One region of the Shewanella sp. LZH-2 genome, then DNA from elsewhere that is predicted to be linked to it. Evidence: predicted binding sites of a transcription regulator. Region 1 holds the regulator's gene; each other region holds the start of a gene.
The links. The regulator sigma-54, encoded in region 1, starts transcription at its own class of promoters, with help from an activator protein. The targets are predictions, from matches to a motif close to GTTGGCACGNNNNTNGNNT.
Positions count from the first base shown of each region.

Region 2: JM642_RS13470 (DUF3192 domain-containing protein) is a predicted target of sigma-54. The motif match lies at 2,488-2,506, and genes of this name have one in related genera.
Region 3: JM642_RS04530 (nitric-oxide reductase large subunit) is a predicted target of sigma-54. The motif match lies at 2,535-2,553, and genes of this name have one in related genera.

Region 1 is NZ_CP069350.1:796,278-801,093, forward strand. It holds gene JM642_RS03635 (HPr family phosphocarrier protein) at 1-109, opposite strand, end outside; gene rapZ (RNase adapter RapZ) at 96-950, opposite strand; gene ptsN (PTS IIA-like nitrogen regulatory protein PtsN) at 947-1,390, opposite strand; gene hpf (ribosome hibernation promoting factor) at 1,393-1,680, opposite strand; gene JM642_RS03655 (RNA polymerase factor sigma-54) at 1,709-3,184, opposite strand; gene lptB (LPS export ABC transporter ATP-binding protein) at 3,291-4,022, opposite strand; gene lptA (lipopolysaccharide transport periplasmic protein LptA) at 4,019-4,570, opposite strand; gene lptC (LPS export ABC transporter periplasmic protein LptC) at 4,557-4,816, opposite strand, start outside.
Region 2 is NZ_CP069350.1:3,033,674-3,038,489, forward strand. It holds gene JM642_RS13455 (DUF962 domain-containing protein) at 695-1,000, opposite strand; gene JM642_RS13460 (GNAT family N-acetyltransferase) at 993-1,631, opposite strand; gene JM642_RS13465 (DUF2789 domain-containing protein) at 1,777-2,010, shown strand; gene JM642_RS13470 (DUF3192 domain-containing protein) at 2,050-2,448, opposite strand; gene JM642_RS13475 (hypothetical protein) at 2,596-2,979, shown strand; gene JM642_RS13480 (Zn-ribbon-containing protein) at 2,979-3,752, shown strand; gene syd (SecY-interacting protein) at 3,838-4,488, opposite strand; gene queF (NADPH-dependent 7-cyano-7-deazaguanine reductase QueF) at 4,548-4,816, shown strand, end outside.
Region 3 is NZ_CP069350.1:990,033-994,848, reverse strand. It holds gene JM642_RS04540 (LpxL/LpxP family Kdo(2)-lipid IV(A) lauroyl/palmitoleoyl acyltransferase) at 1-99, shown strand, start outside; gene JM642_RS04535 (potassium/proton antiporter) at 252-1,976, opposite strand; gene JM642_RS04530 (nitric-oxide reductase large subunit) at 2,598-4,816, shown strand, end outside.

The DNA of each region.
Region 1 (4,816 bases):
GCGTAATGCTGGCATCAAACTCAGAGGCTAATACCACGAGCTTTGTGGCGGCACGGGCATGTAAGCCGAGTTTATTGCAGATGGTGACTTGGCGCTCAAGTTTTGGCATGGCTCAACTCTCGATGGCGCGCATTGACTTTATGTTTGCCATTACTAAAACGTTTAGCTAGTTGCTCGGCTACATAGACTGAGCGGTGTTGGCCACCTGTGCAACCAATCGCAATCGTCAGATAGCTACGATTATTGCGCTCTAAATGGGGCAACCAGGTTTCGAGCAAATTCTCGATTTGCCAGATGAACTTATTCACCAGTGGCTGGCGATTTAAAAACTCCGCTACGGGTTCATCTAAACCGGTGAGAGGTCTAAGTTCCGGTTCCCAATGGGGATTTGGCAAAAAGCGCACATCAAACATAAAGTCAGCTTCGGTCGGCATACCATGCTTAAAACCGAAGGACTCGAAGTTGATCACCAGTTCCTTATCGACACTGCCAAGGAGTATTTGCCGCACTTGGTCGCTGAGTTCATAGATATTCAGATTCGAGGTATCTATATAGTGATCCATCTGCTGTGACAGGGGCTCGAGCAATTTGCCTTCAAGCTTGATGGCTTCTTGCAGTGACACTCGGCTCTTCGATAAGGGATGTAAGCGCCGCGTTTCACTGTAGCGTTTGAGCAACACTTTATCGCTGGAGTTTAAGAAGAAGCTGGTGAGTTCAGTGCCCGTAGGCAGGCTGGCAAGCTGTTTAACCAGCACTTTGTCTTGCTCTGGTAAATTGCGCACGTCAACACTGATAGCAACGAGATCGTTACTGCCTTTGAGCTGTTCAAGCAAACTGCCAATCAAAGGCAAAGGCAAATTATCGACACAATAGTAGCCGAGATCTTCAAGCACTCTAAGTGCGACCGATTTGCCTGAGCCTGAACGCCCTGACACTATGACCAGTTTCATCCAATGATTACCTGATAGAGTTCCGTTTCATCATGCGTCTTGCGCAATTGTTTTAATATTTGCTTGTCACTGAGCTTTTCAGCCATGCATGACAAGGTACTTAGGTGCTGCTGACATTGGTCGGCAGGCACGAGTAGTGCAAATAAAATATCGACGGGTTGTTTATCGATAGCATCAAAGGCTATCGGCTCCTCACATTTTATCAATATCGCTATGGGTTGTGTTATATCGGTTAATCGACCATGTGGAATGGCGATACCGTTACCTATACCTGTGCTACCCATCTTTTCGCGCGCCACGAGGCTTTCGAAGATCTCTTGAGATGAGAGGGTGGGGTACTGGGCAGCGGCTAAGTCGCTGATGAGTTCCAGTACCTTTTTCTTACTGCCCGGAGTGGCGCAGGTTGTGCACTCCGGCCGCAGTATGGTACGAAGTTCCATTGCTAGTGTTTTGTTAACTTCTCTTTGTGTTTAATAACCTGACGATCAAGTTTATCAATCAGGACGTCTATGGCAGCATACATATCTGCATGCTCTGAAGTCGCGAAGACTTCACCACCGGTGAGGTTGATTCTCGCTTCGGCAATCTGTTGCATTTTCTCAACATTGAGCACAACGTGCACATTATTGATCTGTTCGAAATGACGTTCAAGTTTTGAAAACTTTTCCTCAACATATGCCCGTAACGATTCAGTAATCTCGATATGGTGTCCACTTAGGTTTATTTGCATAGAAACGTCCTCCGATACTCACAATAGGCTATAAACTTTTACGCTGATTGGAAGGGGGAATAAGCATCGCTTCTCGGTACTTCGCAATGGTTCTGCGCGCAACGTTAATTCCCTGTTCTGCCAGAAGTTGAGCCATCTTGCTGTCGCTTAATGGTTTTTTCTGGTTTTCCGCTGCAACCAGTTTCTTAATGAAAGCTCTGATTGCTGTGGATGAGCACTCACCGCCATCATCCGTCCCGACGTGGCTTGAGAAGAAATATTTTAGTTCAAAAAGTCCTTTTGGGGTATGCATGTATTTTTGTGTGGTCACCCGTGAAATGGTGGACTCATGCATCTCTACCGCCTCGGCGATATCGTTTAGGACCATAGGTTTCATGGCTTCTTCACCGTATTCGAAGAAACCCTGTTGGTATTGCACTATGCAGTTTGCCACCTTGAGCAGTGTTTCGTTACGGCTTTCAAGGCTTTTAATAAACCACTTGGCTTCTTGCAGATGGCCACGAATAAATTGGCTATCAGCTTGATTTTTTGAACTTCGGGCCATTGCTGCATATTGCTGATTTACGTTGATTTTTGGCATGCAGTCAGGGTTTAATTCGACCACCCAACGGCCGTTTTTCTTCGACACCGATACATCGGGGATCACATATTCTTCATCGACAGGGGTGATGAGTAAACCGGGACGAGGGTTCAAGGTTTGGATCAGCGCAATACTGTCCCTTAACTCGTCCTCTTTCAGTTTGGTCTTACGCATTAACAGCCTAAAGTCGCGAGCGGCGATCAGATCTAAATGATCTTTGATCAGCATGCGGGCGTTTTCGATGTGAGGGGTATCAGGCGAAAAATGAGATAGCTGGATCAGTAAACATTCGCTTAAATCCCTTGCCGCGACACCAACGGGGTCGAAGTGTTGAATACGCTTGAGCACGGCTTCAACTTCGTCGAGTTCAATCTCGGGATTGCCCATGGCTTCGAGGATATCTTCAGTGCTTTGAGTGAGATAACCTTGATCGTCGATGGCATCAATAATCGCGGTGGCAATGGCTAAATCGGTTTCAGAGAAGGGCGTGAGGTTTTTTTGCCATTCTAAATGTTCGTACAACCCCTCGCTAGTTTCCCCTTGGAAGGGCATGTCATCTTCACGGCTGGCGCCAGAACCTGAGTTTGGCGATGCGGTAAAGACTTCATCCCAAGTGGTATCCATGGGTAACTCTTCGGGCAGAGATTCTTTGGTCAGCGACTCGGCAATGTCCACGGTGGAATTATCTTGTTCCTGTGGCTGGGCAGTCGTTTCGCTAAAGTCGGTATCGGCGATATCTTGCTTACGTTCGCTAGGCGCGTCAAATTGCTCCTCTTCCAGCTCGAGAAGAGGATTAGAGTCTAAGGCTTGCTGGATTTCTTGTTGCAGTTCCAATGACGACAGTTGCAGCAGGCGAATGGCCTGCTGAAGTTGTGGCGTCATGGTTAACTGTTGACCCAGTTTGAGCTGGAGTGACGCTTTCATGTTACCGCTGATCCCTAGGTTATTATTGTGAGTTTAGGTCGCTTGATATCATATGGATGGAGCCTAGCGCTCTCAAATTCAAGGCTTATTAGCTTTGTTTTAGTAACTATAGCCTGAATTGTTCACCTAAGTACACAGCCCTAACTTGCTGATTGTCTAAGATCTCTGCGGGTGTGCCCTCGGCAATAAGATTACCGTGACTCACAATGTAAGCATGTTCACAGACGTCTAAGGTCTCGCGCACATTGTGGTCAGTGATCAGTACACCAAGGCCTCGGCTTTTAAGCTGCTCGATAATTTTCTTGATATCGATAACGGAGATCGGATCAACGCCCGCAAAGGGCTCATCAAGCAGAATAAACTTGGGGTTGGCCGCTAAGGCGCGGGCAATTTCGACGCGTCGACGTTCACCGCCCGATAAGGACATGCCTTGGCTGTCACGAATATGGGTGATATGGAACTCTTCTAGCAGTTGCTCTAGTGCTTCTTCGCGCTGGTCACTATTGAGCTCTTTACGGGTTTGCAGTACCGCCATGATGTTGTCGTGTACGGTTAATTTACGAAAGATACTCGCTTCCTGTGGTAGGTAACCAATACCTTTGCGGGCACGCAGATGCATAGGATCGGCGGTTAAATCATCATCGTCGATAAAGATATGGCCTTTATCGCTTTTAACTAAGCCCACGACCATGTAAAAGGTGGTGGTTTTACCCGCACCGTTAGGGCCGAGTAGACCGACGACTTGACCCGTTTTTACTGTCAGGCTGACATCTTTGACAACCTGGCGGCTTTTATAACTCTTGGCGAGATTCTGTGCTTTTAAGGTGATTTGGGTCATTTAGAATCCTGTTTTTTCACAGGTTTATCTGTTGGTGTATTTTTGAGTTCTTCCTGATAATTATCAGGTTGAATAATGGTAATTACGCGATCATCACCATTGCCGCTACTTTCGGCGATCAGTTTTTGCTGAATAATATCGTAACGAATTAAATTGCCTGTAACTTGACTACCCGCTTGGTCTAGGGTCGCTGTACCAGTTAGGGTCAACGTCCGAGTGGCCATTTCATAGCGAATCTCTTTGGCGCTAGCAGATGCAGGGCGGCCATCATCAAGGATTTGGCTGTAGGTTGCTGGATTTCCTGTAGCCAGTAAGACTTTACTATTTTCGCCTTCGACAGAAAATGCACGGAGTTGATCCGCATGGATTTTAATTGAGCCTTGAACAACTTCAACGGGGCCGAAGAAAATGATCTGATTGTTTTTAATGTCCGCAGTTTGACTGACGGCTTTAATTTTCACTTCTTGCTGTAAGTCACCGATCTTGGCGAAGGCATTCATGCTTATCATTAGCATTAGGCTGGCAAGTAATATGTTATTTTGCTTCATAGGTTCCTACTACCTGACTGGTCAATTGCACTTCCTGCGCGTTAAGGTCGGCATAAAGGCCTTGCCCTTGAATATTAAAATCTTTCCCTGTGACGTAAATGATGCGGTCAGAGGTCATTATCATTGTGTTGAGATCGAGTTCTAAAAAACTGGTGGACAAGGTTTGTATCGGTTCACCAGGGCTGATGGCATCGATAATAACATTATTTTCTAATACAACCTTGCCAGTATCTTTGTTGAGTCGAC
Region 2 (4,816 bases), 2.2 Mb from region 1:
CCTGCTTATTTGTGCTCCCTGCACCATCCATGCGTTTATGTGCATCCTACAGCATCCCTGTATCCCTAATCCTCCCTGTGTTATGGCTTAACCATAACACTCAATCCTTTGACCCGGAAATCCTATTCCGGCACCAGTCACATCCTATGACTCATTCCATAATGCATCCTGCTCAATGCCTTCCATAGACGAGTACAAGCTGTTCACCCTTATACTTATCCCTTAACTCGATACATCCTGCACCGAGTACATGCTTAATCCTTAAGCTTGTCCTTTATCATCCTGAAACCTGTCGTCCTAACAAGTATTATATCCTGTATCATCCTTGACAAAGCTATCCTGCTTTTCCTTAGCCTATCCTTGGTTTATGACAGTTTTCCTACCGCCAGAGGTTCAAATCCAAGAACCTAAATTAGTTGCTTCTTGCGTCCGTTTTGCCCGTATTGCAATCCGTGCTATCCATGTGTTTTGGCGACAAATAAATTCTACGTGAATTCTGTCTTTGTTGTTCCCCCATAAGAACAACAACCCGGGAAAATCTCATTCAACCAGCAAAGCGGAATTTATAACAAATTGAAATTAAATAACTTTTAAAACTACAGATTATAAAACAATCAACAAGAAAACATATTGTCTTACAGGCTTTGTAAGCGATCTCTCACACGCTTGTCAGCTTCTTACCGGAATATCAGATTCAATACTTTACTTTTCCCAAAAGAATTTGGACAAACATCACCCAATCCCCCATCAAGCTGTACAAAGGATATTGAAAGGTCGCAGGTCGATTACGCTCAAAGACAAAATGACCAACCCAAGCAAATCCATATCCCACAAGCGGGATCAGCATCAACAACCACCATGCGGCAGTGATAAATGCAGCCCCTAATAAAAACAATACCAGAATACTTCCAATAAAATGTAGCCGCCGACAACGACTGTCTTGATGCTGGGAGAGATAGAAAGGATAAAACTCAGCGAAAGAGCGATAACGTTTATTCATCTTGTTGGCCTGTATAAAAAAGTAATTGCCCAGCCACACCACCAATAGTCAATTCACCCAAGAAAACAAAATCATGTTGTTTAAATAAATGCATATGAGCTTCCTGCGAGGTGAATACCCCAATACCTTCAAGATTTGGCTGCTCATCGCACCAACTCACTACCGCTTGAACAAGTTGATGGCCCAGCCCTTTACCTTGCTCGTTTGGCGCTAAGGCAATAAATTGCAAAATCCCACAACGCTGGCTGGGTAACAGTTCCAAAATAATCGATTCCTTTTTCATCATAGCTTGGGTCGATTGCCACCCCGTACCCAGCAACATTTTGAGCCGCCAGTGCCAATAGCGACCTTCTCCGAGTGGCACTTCTTGGGTGACAACGCAAGCAACCCCCACTAAATGAGCACCATCGAAGAGTCCGATTAAGGCCTGCTTTTGTTGCCATAGAGTATTGAGTTCTTCGCGAATTGCGGCGCGTAATTTTTGTTCGTAGGCAAATTTATCCGCGGTGGATAACGCATTAATGAAAAAGGGATCATCATGATACGCATTGTAGATAATTGAAGCGGCCAAGCGTAAATCTTCTGCGGTGAGATAAACGGCACGATACTCATCCAAGGTTTTATTGTCCATTGTTAGAATTCCTTGATTTAGATCACACTCTTATGAGTCTTTATCAATGTATCAAGGAAACCAAAAAGTGCAAATTTTAATCATCGATTGCATTTCCTAAAGAGATGCATAACCTAGATAAAAAGCTAACCAAGGGAGAGATCGAATGGATACTACGCCAATTGATTTAAGCCATCTATTTGAACAACTGGGATTAGAGAGCCAACCCAATGCTATTGCGCAATTTATTGCGACTCACAAGCTGGCAGCACAAATACACTTAACTGAAGCGCCTTTTTGGACACAAGCGCAAAAGAGTTTTCTCACCGAAGCGTTAGAGGCTGATGCACAATGGACCGAACTGATTGAGCAGCTTGATGCTCAGTTAAGAAAGCCCTAATTTTTTAGGGCTTTCAAGTATATTTTGGGGCAGTTGGGGTTAAATCTTTTGATACGCAGTGTCGCCCCAACCGACTAAAACATGGTTACTCAACACTACAGGCGTACATTCATCCTTAGTGGTTTTACCATCGCTATGGGAGTGCTGAGTGCGATAAAAGAGGACCAACACTTCTTTGTCTGCTTGTCCTGCGCTTTGTTGTAAATAGGACTCGCTAAAGTCTGCTGCTCCCATTAGCGTCATCACTTGGTCTTTGCTCATGCCAAGGCTGAGCTTAGTCAGATTAGTGCGGTTTTTATCCTGTGTTTTTTCCCAAGATTCGCTGCTATCCCACTTAGATTCACCATCGCCGACATTGACCACACAACCGCTAAGACCTAAGCTTGCTAACCCTAAAAACGTGACCGCGATGAGTTTGCGATTAATATTTGCGTTCATATTATGACTTCCTGTGTACTTGTTATAAAAATTGTTAAAAAGCAAAATCAATGCCAAACAGCAATACATTGATTTATAAAAACTAAAATAACCACATCACAGTAAGTTAGTGAAAAACACGATATACATTAAGGAATTTCACTTATTATGAGTCCCATTGACCAAGTGTTAGCAGCAGCCTGCGCACTCGAAGCCAGCGGTAAAACACCAAGCCTTGCCCTGATAAAAAGCCGTGTCGGTAACAAAATCCCTATGCCGATATTAATCCAAGGATTACAGCAATTTAAATCGGTACCTAAAGCCGAGCGGGAACGTTTAGCGGCCCAATCACAGCCCGTGATTGAAGAAACACATACCGCCGAAGCTTCACCACTCACTGTCGCCACATTGGCGCAACAGTTAGCCCAGTTGCAACAAGGCATTGAACAGGCCCTCGCGTTAAAAAACAACGAGATCATGCAACTCAGAAATGAACTTATCGAGCTGAAACAACGTGTCAGTCAACTCGAATCCCAAGGAAAATCCGCTTAATGTTTGTCACCGAATTGCGCTTTGAATGCTTTGCCGATACCACCATCAGTGCGGCAGAACGTGCCATCAATCAATTGCTCGAAGCCTATCGTGCTAATGGCCAAATCCTCGGCCGCGAATTTGCCGTAGCCTTTAATGAGGGCGAATTTCGAGTACGCCTACTCACGCCGGAAAAAAACAGTTTGGCCCATCGTTACCATAGCCCTTGGGTGAAAAAAGCGCTGGCGGAATTAACCGAGGCTAAACTACTGGCGCCACGTGAAAAGTTTATCGGTCAGGATATTAATTCTGAGGTCAGTAACACTGAGCCGCCCAGCTGGCAGCTGCTCTACACTAGCTATGTGCATATGTGTTCCCCCCTGCGTAGTGGTGATAACTTATTACCTATTCCGCTGTATCAAATCCCTGCGACCTTTAATGGCGATCATAAGCGAGTTATCCGCTGGCAAACCGAGTGGCAAGCCTGTGATGAGTTACAAATGGCGGCCGCCACTAAGGCAGAATTTGCAGCGCTAGAAGAATTATCGAGTCCAAACAGTGATTTATTTAGACGAGGTTGGGATTTACGCGGCCGAATCGAATACCTTACTAAAATTCCCACTTACTATTATTTGTATCGCGTCGGGGGGCAGGATCTGCAATCTGAGCTGGCACGCCCCTGCCCGCGTTGTGGCAGTCACGACTGGAAACTCGATGAGCCATTATTGGATATGTTTCACTTTCGCTGCGAACCTTGCCGCATAGTGTCTAACTTGTCTTGGGATCATCAATAGCCTTGCCTTATTAAAGCCTAAACTCGACAGGCTAGATATGCATGTCGAGTTTACTATGTTTAGGCCTTGCTGCATTTCAACGCGCTTAACGCTTACCAATCAGGTTGTGCCACATACGTTTAAAGCTGGCAAAAATCCCAGGATGCTCGAGCGCCGGCATAGGCAATTCTTCATGTTTCACGGGTGGCGCGATACGTGGCGATAACGCCTCAATAAACGCCGCTAAACTCGGCGCCAATTGGGTAGAGGGAAGCTCGCCGGGGATTTCCACCCATACACTACCATCGGCATTATCCACCGTTAGCATCTTATCGCCTTCATCAAGCAAACCAATAAACCAGGTGGGTGGTTGCTTAAGTTTTTGCTTCATCATCAAGTGACCAATGATATTTTGCTGCAACGCGTCAAAATCCACCTCGTTCCATACCTGTAGTAATTCTCCTGTGCCCCATGGTGAATCAAATAGCACGGGCGCCGCAAAATACTCACCATAGAAGTAATTGATATCAGACCATAATTTAAGTTCAAGTGCATGCTCAACATTCGCAAAGCTGCCTACTTGTTCACGTTTAACAGGTAACCAGCTCACCGCCTCATCGGATGATTCATCAAACTCTCCTTGAATGCACAAAGATGGCTCACTTCGCGGGTAATATCGCGGTAATTCGCCTAAAGTTGATAGGTAAGACTGATGATAGTTTTGCAAAAATTTATCGAGAGCAGGCAGACAAGACACTTAAGCACAATCCAATTTCGGGTATAATGTGCGCCTATTTTGACATGGAAACAGTATTGATGACACAGAATCACGATCCCTATAGTGATGCAAAAGAACTTGCGAGCTTAACTTTAGGTAAAGCTACTGATTACCAAGCCGAGTATGATGCATCGCTGCTGCAAGGGGTTCCTCGCTCACTTAACCGTAACGCTATCAACCTGACTGCGGAGAGTTTACCTTTCCACGGAGCCGATATCTGGACGGCCTATGAGCTGTCTTGGCTAAATGCAAAGGGTAAACCTATGGTGGCTATCGCCGACATTCAGCTAAGTCATGCAAGCCAAAA
Region 3 (4,816 bases), 190 kb from region 1:
ATTGAACAGATTATCGATAAAAATCGTGCTCAATATATGTGGCTCCATCGCCGCTTTAAGACGCGCCCAGATCCAACGGATAAGTCCTTATATAAGTAAGCTTTTGGTTAATCACATCGAGATAAGCGCTTAAAAGAGAAAACAAAATGCCAAGCAATCGCTTGGCATTTTGTTTATATCTTTCTGCCTAAGGCATCTTGTAGGGCTCTAAGCGCTTAAACATGGTAGTTAAGCACAACACTTAAACCAGATTAAGCCTCCGCCGGTAAGCGAATACCCACATTGGTGACTTTGCCTTCATAGAGTCCCGCAACGACCCAATGGAGTGATTGCCATTGAAACTGGTCCCCAAGTACTGGATGCGCACCTAGCTCTAAAGCAACTAAATCAGCTACAGTCATGCCGCCAGTTTCATCGTCTAATGTTAAGCCATAGATAGGTGCAAGATCCGCCAATTTAACCTCGGTATCGATAAAAAAGTCACCAAAGAAACGTGGAACCTCCTTGGTTTCAGGGGCTTGGCTAAAGAGGTTACTCAATGCTTCAAGGCTCTTTTCCTGCCCGAGTACGCACAGAATATCACCCGCCTCTAAGCACGTACTTCCCGAAGGATGCAATAATCTGTTATTGCGAAATACTGCCGCAATGCGAGTACCATCGGGCATTGCTAAGCGTTTTAGCGGTTCACCAATACACCACTTACTTTCACTCAAACGATAGACAAACACTTCCCATTCGCTGCTCGGGTAAATTTCAACCCCCGAACGCGAAACGGGTAAAGGCTTTGGGGGCAATTCTACCTTTGCTAAGCGTGCAGCCGTAGTGAGTGACGCCCCTTGGACTAGCAGAGAGACTAACACCACAAAAAAGGCCAAGTTAAAATACAATTGAGCCCCAGGAAGCCCGGCCATCATTGGGAATACCGCTAAAATAATCGGCACGGCGCCACGAAGCCCGACCCAAGAGATAAACCAGCGGTCACGGCTGCTAAAACTCTTAAATGGCAGCAAACTTAGCCATACCGCTAAAGGTCTGGCAAACAGGATCATCCCAAAGGCCAGTGCTAAGCCCGGCAGCCAAATATCTAATAGATCCGAGGGGGTTAAAAGTAATCCCAAGACGAGGAACATGCCGATTTGACTCACCCAAGTCATTCCATCCAATACGTTTAATATCGCATGACGTCCACGAGTTGGCTTATTACCGAGGAATAGGCCAACTAAGTAAATCGACAGAATGCCACTGCCACCTAGCTTGTTCGATGCAGCGTAAATAATAAGGCCACCGCTGAGCACGAGAATCGAATATAGACCTTCAGCGAGTTGACTTAAGTTCACCAATTTCCATAGCAGCCAGCCACCACCCAAGCCTAATAAAATTCCCAGCCCAAATTGTTTAATAAAGCTAATCAGCATAAAGCTTGCAGATAGCTCGGCATCGACATTGCTGAGAATGGCAATCAAGGTGACAGTTAAAAATACCGCCATAGGGTCGTTACTGCCCGATTCGATTTCCAGCGTCGCGCCAACCCGCTCATTAAGGCTGCGTCCCTTTAACAGTGAGAATACCGCCGCCGCATCGGTAGAGCCGACAATCGCTCCCACAAGCAAACCTTGTAGCCAATGTAAGTCAAATAGCCACGCTGCCATAATGCCTGTGATACTGGTGGTGATCGCCACCCCAAAGGTTGCCAAGGATAACGCAGGCCACAGTGCGACCCTGAAGCTCGCGACCCGAGTGCGCATACCGCCATCGAGCAAAATAATGGCTAAGGCTAAGTTACTGACAAGATAAGCGGTTGAATAATCATCGAAGAGAATACCGCCGGGACCATCTTCACCAGCAAGAATACCCACTGCGAGGAAAATTAATAAGATAGGAATCCCAAGACGGGATGACATGGGACTAAGCAAAACACTCACGGCAGTAAGTAAGGCACCGATCAGAAAAAAACTATTGATGGAATCTGCATCCACACATGCCTCCTTAAATGCTGCTGGCTCAGCTAAACGATAGCAAAAACACCTAGATTAAAAATGACTCAATTAAAAATTTCAGTGTTTCTATACTAGCATAAAAAATGCAGATTATTGGAGTTTTAAATATTAAATTTCAATCATCTACACTAAAATAATCATCAACAGTAACTTTAGGCTAATTTTCAGATAAAAACACATAAAAAGACAAATACAACCAGAACATCAAACTATAAGCATAAATAAAATAAAGCTTATATTTATCAAGTTCTTTAAAAAATAAATCCAATACAAACTTTCCATTTTTAATCAAAAAAAAATATCGGTAACCATCTAAAAAGACACTATATCGATAAAAACATACATCTAACTATATTTATCGCCGCAATACCTTGAAAGACCACATTAAATTGAATAGTTCATTGTGTTATCAACATTGGCCCACCAACGGCTGTCATAAAGACAGTCAATGTCATGATGACAATCCCTATTGCTATCAAAAAGACACTATTAATAATTTTAATTAAATTTTTTCCTTTATTTTCAATGACAAAAATACTTGGCACATATTGCGCAATAGCAAATTACAGGTATCAAAATGACGTTGGATTAAGGGGATTTATGAGCAAACAAAAACTCACCGCTATCGCACTATTATTAGTGTTGATTGCCTCATTTACTGTACTACTGAGCGTAGGCAGTGAAATTTATCGAGAAAAACCACCCATTCCCAGTGCATTTGTCGATGTGAATGGCCAAGTTATCTTTAGTGAAAATGATATAGAACAAGGTCAATTAGTATGGCGCTCAATGGGCGGCCATCAACTCGGTTCGATTTGGGGACATGGCTCCTATGTCGCCCCCGATTGGACTGCAGACTGGTTACACAGAGAAGCCCAAGCTTGGCTCGACTTACGCGCCAAGCAACAATATCAAACGCCTTTCGAACAACTAGGTTCCCAAGAAAAAGCGGGGCTTGAACAAGCATTAAGGGATGATTTACGCCATAACAGTGTTGAACAACAGATCGATGGCACTCAGCTTATCAGGCTATCGACCACACGGGTAGAAGCAATTCGCACGGTTAATCAACACTATTTATCCTTGTTTGGTGATGACCCTAAACTCAGTTCACTACGCGAACAATACGCCATGAAAGAGGGCACAGTGCCCGATGTTACACGCCGTGAACAACTTAATGCGTTCCTGTTTTGGGGGGCTTGGGCTGCCATCACTGAACGCCCAGATGCACCCTATACATACACTAATAACTGGCCGTTCGATCCTCAATTAGGCAATACTCCCACCTCGGATAATATTGTCTGGTCGATACTCAGTATCGTGACCCTGATAGCGGGTATTGGTGGATTGCTATGGCACCATGCCAGCGGTAAGCACGAAAGTCTGCCTAAGCCGTCGGAACAAGACCCGCTGTTTTTCACTAAACCAACCGCTTCACAAAAAGCCGTCGGCAAATACTTCATTACGGCGATAGGCCTCTTTTTACTGCAAATTTTACTCGGAGGCATTACCGCTCACTATGCGGTAGAAGGCCAAGAGTTTTATGGTTTACCTATTGCGGAAATACTCCCCTATTCAGTAACGCGTACTTGGCACACCCAATTAGCCGTATTTTGGATCGCAACTGCTTGGTTAGGTACAGGGCTGTATATTGCACCTGCGTTATCGGGCCATGAACCCAAATATCAACGAATAGGCGTTAACGTACTCTGGGTAGCCTTAGTGGTGGTTGTGCTCGGTTCAATGGCGGGCGAATGGATTGGGGTACAACAGTATTTTGACCTCGATATGAACTTTCTCTTTGGCCATCAAGGATATGAATACATAGATCTTGGTCGAGTATGGCAAATCTTACTCCTCGTTGGGTTATTGATTTGGCTCGCCCTCGTCACCGCCGCCATCAAACCCGCCCTCAAAGTTCAAGGCGAGATGCGCCCTGTTATTTGGGTACTCTATGCCTCCTGCGTCGCAATTGGTTTGTTCTATGGCGCCGGCCTCTTTATGGGCAAACACTCCAACTTAGCGATTGCAGAATACTGGCGTTGGTGGGTAGTACATCTGTGGGTTGAGGGCTTCTTCGAAACCTTTGCGACTGCCGTTATCGCCTTAATGCTGGTACGTTTGGGCTTAATCCGTGGCCGTAGCGCCAACGGTGCGGTCTTGTTTACAACAGTGATCTTCTTAACCGGTGGTTTAATCGGCACTTTACACCACCTCTATTTTACTGGCACACCAACCTCGGTTATCGCCTGGGGCGCAATTTTCTCGGCCTTAGAAGTGGTGCCTTTAGCCATCATAGGTTTTGAAGCAATGGAAACCTACCGCTTGCGTAAAGCCAGTCCATGGATGCAGCGTTATCACTGGGCGATTATGTTCTTTGTGGCTACCGCGTTTTGGAACTTGGTCGGTGCCGGTATGCTGGGCTTCTTAATCAATCCACCAATCTCGCTCTATTACATTCAAGGGTTAAATACCACTGCCACCCACGGTCACGCCGCCTTTATGGGGGTTTATGGCATGCTCGGCATGGGGCTAATGCTTTTCTGTCTGCGCGGTCTAACTGGCAATATGCAGTGGAATGACAAAATGCTCAAAGGCGCCTTCTGGAGCCTCAATATTGGCCTAGCGGCTATGGTGTTTATGTCACTATTACCTGTGGGGATTACGCAGTTTTTTGCAGTCATCGACCACGGCTATTGGTATGCCCGCTCGCCAGAGGTCATTCATAGTCCGCTGATTGAAAGACTGGTATGGATGCGTATGTTTGGGGATATCATCTTCAGTATCGGCGGATTATTGATGGGCACCTTCTTATTTGA